DNA from 2 places in the Clostridium sp. HCS.1 genome. Region 1 is predicted to be linked to the other one. Evidence: riboswitches for the same ligand, from Rfam matches in the RefSeq annotation. Region 1 holds a riboswitch; the other holds the start of a gene.

What was found. Region 1 has a riboswitch for fluoride ahead of ACFYH6_RS02315 (cation:proton antiporter). Riboswitches for the same ligand answer to the same signal wherever they lie in the genome.
Region 2: another riboswitch for fluoride. It lies ahead of ACFYH6_RS00900 (chloride channel protein); the one in region 1 lies ahead of ACFYH6_RS02315 (cation:proton antiporter).

What each region holds. Positions count from the first base shown of each region.
Region 1 is NZ_CP170704.1:469,575-473,013, forward strand. Features, by position in the region: gene ACFYH6_RS02310 (hypothetical protein) at 1-462, shown strand, start outside; gene ACFYH6_RS02315 (cation:proton antiporter) at 612-1,835, opposite strand; fluoride riboswitch at 1,912-1,986, opposite strand; gene ACFYH6_RS02320 (glycoside hydrolase family 1 protein) at 2,252-3,439, shown strand, end outside.
Region 2 is NZ_CP170704.1:191,332-194,770, forward strand. Features, by position in the region: gene xylB (xylulokinase) at 1-167, shown strand, start outside; gene ACFYH6_RS00890 (hypothetical protein) at 328-978, opposite strand; gene ACFYH6_RS00895 (sigma-70 family RNA polymerase sigma factor) at 980-1,516, opposite strand; fluoride riboswitch at 1,700-1,771, shown strand; gene ACFYH6_RS00900 (chloride channel protein) at 1,841-3,070, shown strand; gene ACFYH6_RS00905 (helix-turn-helix transcriptional regulator) at 3,152-3,361, shown strand; gene ACFYH6_RS00910 (hypothetical protein) at 3,355-3,439, shown strand, end outside.

The DNA.
Region 1 (3,439 bases):
TATGACGAAAAGTATAACTACAAGGGACATGTTGATGAAGACGGTAGATACTATGATGAGAATTATAATTACAAGGGTCATACTGATGAAGATGGTAGATGCTATGATGAAAATTATAACTACAAGGGGCACTCCGAGAAAGATTCTTCTAATGGGTGTTATTTAACAACAGCATGTGTGGAATACAAAGGATTATCAGATAATTGTAAGGAGCTTACATTATTAAGAAACTTTAGAGATAATTATATGAAAAATAATAGCTCTACTGATATAGATAAATATTACCAGGTAGCTCCAAGAATAGTAGATAAAATAAACAAGTTGGATGAAAATCTTAAAAATAAATACTATGACTATATATACTCTATAGTTAATAAATGCTGTACTTTAATAGAAAATCAACAGCTTGATGATACTTATAATGAATATAAACTTATGGTAGAAAAGTTATCTAATATATAATTTAAATAAGTAAAAGTAAGAAGGAATATATTTTTGATGGGGTAATAGAAGTAATATTAAAATAAGTTATCTTATAGGTATATTGTATAAAAAAGGCTCTATATATTAGACTCTCATTATGAGTGGCTAAAATATAGAGCCTTTTTTAATTAGGTTAGTTCATTTTCTATATAACCTTGATTTAATAAGTTTGGAGAAGTAAGCTTTATTCCTATAGCTCCAATTGGTGCAGTTATTAAAACACTTAAGATTGCTATGGCCTGCATTATTTCTCCACCAACTATGTTCATTTGAAGTGGAACTCCAGCTTTAGCAGACTGGACGGTGGCCTTAGGTAAATAAGCTATTATACAAAAGATTCTTTCCTTTAAGGTTAAATTTGTACCTATTAAAGAAATTGAAACACCTATAGAACGAATAGTTAATGAAATTATAAGCATTACTACACCTATCCATAAGTATTCACCCACTAGTGATGGATTTATAGCCATTCCAACAAAGGCAAAAAGATATAATTTGCCATACTTCCAAACTACATTTATTCCATCTTGAATTTTCTTAGCTAAATCATTTAAAAATGTTCTTAAGAAGAAGCCATAAATCATTATAGTTAATAATGAATTAAAGGAAGATAAATGCAATTCATTTTCTACATATCTAATTGCTATACAAATTCCTAAAGAAAAAATCACTCTAAGGCTGTTATTATTAATTTTTATTAATATCCCTTTAGTTATGTATGCTAGGACGAAGCCAACTAATATACTCATAACTATTGCTATAGGTATTGAAATTAATTCTGATGCAATAGATATAGATTCACCACTAATACTAGACATATATATACCTATAAAAGTAGTGAATAAAGTGATGGCTACTGTATCATCAGCTGAAGCCCCAACTAAAAGCATTTGTGGAATTGCTTTATCTTGCCCAATTTTTCTGTTAATTAAATCTACCATAGAAGGTACTAAAACAGCTGGACTTACTGCAGCTATTATAAAGCCTAATATGGCTCCTTGGACAAAGGAGAAGTCTAAAAATACCATAGATAAAAATGCAATTGCCAATCCTTCAAGGGTTGCAGGTACAATACTTAATAAAACTGCTGGCCTACCTATTTCCTTCATTTGCTCTAAGCTTATACCAAGACCACCTATAAATAAAACTGTTACCAAAGCAATATCCTTAATATATGTAGAAATATTTAAAATAGCTTCTGGAACAACATTAAGAAAAGCAGGTCCTATAAACATTCCTAATAAAATCATGCCTATAAGTGAGGGTAGTTTTATAAACTCAACCAATTTACCAGTATAATTTGCTAATAGTCCTATAAATATTAAACTTAAAATAGTTACTAAAACATTCATTTGTTAAGCCTCCTGTAGACTAATATAAGTAATGATATTTAAAAAATAAAAAAAGCTAATAATTTCTACAACAAAAAGAGTTGTAGAAGTCATTAGCTATAATAAGCGGTTTTGATAAATATCAAGGGAGAACTTCATTCCCTACAAGGGGAAATTATATCACAGATAAATAGAAAATAAAAGGATATAAAGTAGAATTATATTTGAAATAAAATTTCATTTAAGTTATAATTTAATGAAAGAAAATTACTAAAATGATTTAGATATAAAATTAGTAATAAACTACTTAAGGAAGTAAATCTTTTAGTAATAATTAAAGTGCAAATTACATAATGAAATTTTAGAAAGGAGAAAGCATAAAGAAATTAGAAGTGTAAAATTAAAATAATTCTAATTAGACTATGCTAAAGAAGACTATGAAGAAAATATTATGGGGTGGAGCAACAGCAGCTAGCCAATATGAAGGTGGTTTTAATGAAGGTGGTAAGGGACTAGATACACAAGATTGCCGTCCATACTTACCACGTACTTCTCAAGCAACTACAAAAACAAGACTCCTAAGTTTTGATACTGTTGAAGAAGCTAAAAACTGTAAGGATATAGGTAACTATGCTTTCCGTAGAGGGGTAGAAGGATTCAGTCATATTGATGAAGATTTAGAATTAATAAAGGGACTTGGATTAGATGTATATCGTTTTTCTATATCTTGGGCAAGAATTTTCCCTTTAGGTGATGAAGAGACTCCTAATGAAGAAGGTTTATTATTTTATGATCATATAATTCAAGAGTTAAAGAAAGCAAATATTAAAATATTTATTACAATGAATCACTATGCAGTTCCTTTGCATCTTGTAGAGAAATATGGTGGATGGAGTAATAGAAAAATGGTTGATTTTTATTTTAAATTTGCCAAGGTTGTTATTAATCGTTGGAAAGATGATGTTGATTTTTGGCTTCCTTTTAATGAGATAAATGCAGGTTATTTTTCTCCTTATAATGGTGTTGGACTTATTAAAGAAGAAAATGAAAAATATGATCAATCCCTTGTTTTTCAATCATTACATCATCAATTTATAGCAAGTGCAAAAACAATAGAGTATGGAAAAGATATTTGTAAGGGTAAATTTGGATGTATGATTTCATGTTTCTGCTATTATCCATTAACACCTAGACCAGAAGATAATTTTAAATTAGTACATGATGAAAACGTAAATCAATGGTTTTGTGCAGATGTATTAGCAAGAGGATACTATCCATCATATATGAATCGTTTCTTTGAAGAAGAAAATATTCAAGTGAATATGGAAGAGGGAGATGATATACTTCTTAGAAATAATGTTGCTGACTTTGTTTCATTCTCATACTATTCATCTAGTATTGTTACTATTGAAGATGCTGAGCAAACAGCAGGGAACTTAGTTGCAACAGTTAAAAATCCTTATTTAAAAGCAACAGAATGGGGTTGGCAAATTGATCCTATTGGATTAAGAACTACTCTTAATAAGGTTTATGACCGTTACCAAAAGCCAGTTATTGTTTCAGAAAATGGATTAGGAACTCAAGATATATTAAATGAAGACTTAACTGTCCATGATGATTATAGA
Region 2 (3,439 bases), 280 kb from region 1:
CAATTATAGCATCAGTTTCTTTAAATTGGTTTGACTCCTTTGAAGATGCTGTAAAGGTAATAGTAAAAGAAAAAGACTGCTATTATCCAAATGCAGAAGCAGTAGAAGCATACAAAGAAGTTTATTCTCGTTATAGAAGAGTATATGAAAATATAAAAAATATATAACTAAGGTGCTAGCGCACAGTGAAAAATGAATAATGAAAAAATGAAAAAATTAATGTAGAAACTCCTAAGGGAGTTTTTACATTAATATAATTACATTATAAATTATTGTTTTCGGTTGTTTACCACAGCTATTTTTATTAGTCTATTTCTAATAAATGAGTTATTTAAATATAAGTGAAAGTGGAATTACTAAAAGTAATATATATATAAAGAAGAGAAGAAATTTTTCAAAGGAAGATAGATTCTTCTTTTTATAATCTATTATCTTAATTGATTTTTCATCTTTTAAATATTTAATTATATCTAAAAATAGTTCTTTAGTTTTACTACCAAAGGGCCTTGGAGAAAACTCTTTACCATCTTTAAATTTGATACTTATTGTTTCACATTGATTCCACATATCAGTTAAGCATTCTATATTTTCAATTTCATTGTAGTATCCTTCTTCTAGGAGATTATAAGTGCGTCCCATTTTATATATAAAGATTCTATAATTAGTAATGAATATTCCAAGATATATGATAGATTCTGCCCCCCAGGCTCCAGCCCAAACTCTATGAACATCTTTTTCAAAATAACTTTGAAGAGCAATAATTCTATATTTAATTTTATCATCCTTAGATATTTTAGATATAACTAGATTCTCTAATTCTAAAAATGCTATCTTCTTTAAAACTTTATCATTTTTTATTTTATAAAAGTCTTCACCAATGGTATTTTCTTTTTCAAGGGATATATTCTGTAATTCTATAATTTCATCATCAGAGTATTCTATTGAGTTTAAAAGCTTTAATAAATCTTTATTTTCCATACTATTCACCTACAATACTTTTTAATTTTTTTCTAGCTCTTGAAATTCTAGTATAAATATAATCTTCTGTGCATTCTAATTCTAAAGCTATTTCTTTTATGGAAAAGCCTTGGTAATATTTTTTAATTAGTATATTTCTATCTTTTTCATCGATGCTTTGTAAAAGCATATTAATCATTTGTAAATTTTCAAATTTTTCAAAGTTATTTTCTTCAGATGAAAGTATATTTGGAATATATTCTACTGAGTTATTTATTTTATAATTCTTTCGTTTTATATCTAAGGCTTTATATTTAGTAATAGATATTAACCAATTTCTAAAGCAGCCCTTTTCTTCATTAAAGCAATCAATATTAAACCAAATAGTTGTAAATACATCATTATAGCATTCATCAACAAATTCCTTTTCGTAGGGAGAATTTAATATTTTGGATGAAATATAAATCACTAGTTTACCGTAGTTCTCCATTAGCATACAGAGACTATTTTTATCCTTATTTTTAATACCTTGGACTAAATAAAAATCATTTTGCTCCAAAGAATCTCCTCCTTAATTATATCTCTCTATATATAATATTCGTTTAATATGCTACTTTTCTGTCAACTAATTTATATATTTTACCATAATATAAACAGATTAATGTTAACACATTATTTTTGATTTATAGGGCAAATTGATTTTTATAAGTTGTAGTACTATAATTATTTAAGTAAAATACGAATAATTATTGGAAATGAAGTTCTCCCAGGAGAAATCTAACCATCTATTATGGCTAATGACTTCTATGATTTAATCGTAGAGCATTAGTCTTTTTTATTATTTATAAATTTATTTTTTATTAAAGGGAAAGGTAGGCAAAAGATGAGAATTTTTAAATTAACAATTTCAACTATTATAGTTTCAATTATAATGGGCATTATATCAGCAACATTTTTAAAGTCATTAGAATTAGTTGCAACAATAAGGGGAAGTTTCCCTTATTTAATTCTAACAATACCCTTAATAGGGGTACTAACAACATATATATATTCTAAATATGGAAAAGAATCTAATAGAGGTAATAACTTAATTATTGAAAGTGTTCATAAGGAGATATCAGTTCCCTTTAGAATGATATTTTTAACATTTATTTTTACTATATTAACCCATTTATCTGGAGGATCAGCAGGTAGAGAGGGTACAGCAGTTCAAATAGGAGGAGCATTAACAAATAAGGTAGCAAATATTTTTAAAATGGAGCATAGAGAAAAAAGAATCCTAATTATGGTGGGAATAAGTGCTGCTTTTGGATCAATATTTGGAACTCCTCTTGCAGGAACATTCTTTGGGATGGAAGTGTGCTTTATAGGAAAGCTTAGTTATGAAGCAATGATATATTGTTTTATTGGATCTTATACAGCTAACTTTATTACAGAAGCCCTAGGTATAATGCATCCTGGTCATGTAATACAATCAATACCTAGTATTTCTATTTATACATTTTTAATAGTAGTTCTATCTTCAATTATATTTGGACTTTTTGGAAGAATATTTGCTAAAGGTATTAATTTAGTTAAGGCCTTCTATGGAAAATACATAAAAAATAATATATATAGAGCTTTAATATCATCAGTGGTAGTTTTGTTAGTAATTGTAATATTTAGATTATATAACTTCGAAGGGTTAAGTATTTGGCTTGTTGATAATGGATTCTCAGGAGAGGTAAGTCTTTTAGATCCAATAAAGAAATTAGTATTAACAGTACTAACTTTAGGAGCTGGACTTCAAGGGGGAGAAGTAACACCATTATTCACTATAGGGGCTTCTCTAGGTGGAGCTATAGGAAATATAACTCATGTAGAGCCTTCACTACTAGCAGCCATTGGAATGATTTGCGTTTTTGGAAGTGCTACAAATACACCAATTACTACTATTATTTTAGGAATTAATTTATTTGGAGTACAAGCTATTCCTTACTATGTAATTGGTGCATTGATTAGTTATTACGTAATAGGAAATAATAGTATCTATGAAGCACAAATTATTAATACCCCTAAGTTAAAAAGATATGAAAAATATAAGGGAAAATCCTTAGAAAATATAGAAGAATAATGTAAAATATACTTGACATTTGATGTAAAGCAAACTATACTTAAATTGTAAAGTGAACTTTACTTACTAGGAGGTGTAAATTTGAAAACTAGGATACAGGATTTAAGAAAAGAACGTAAGATAACACAAAATGAATTGGCGGATGCCTTAGATGTAACTAGACAAACAATAATATCCCTAGAAAGTGGAAGGTATAAGGCATCTTTAGTACTTGCTCATAAGATTTCTCAATATTTTGGATTAAAAATAGAAGATATATTTATTTTTGAGGGAGATGAAAATTTATGTTAGGTATGTTTTGTGGTAGTGACTGTAAAACTAATGAAGAATATAAAAGGGTTATAAAAGGAAGGATAGTATTATTTATAG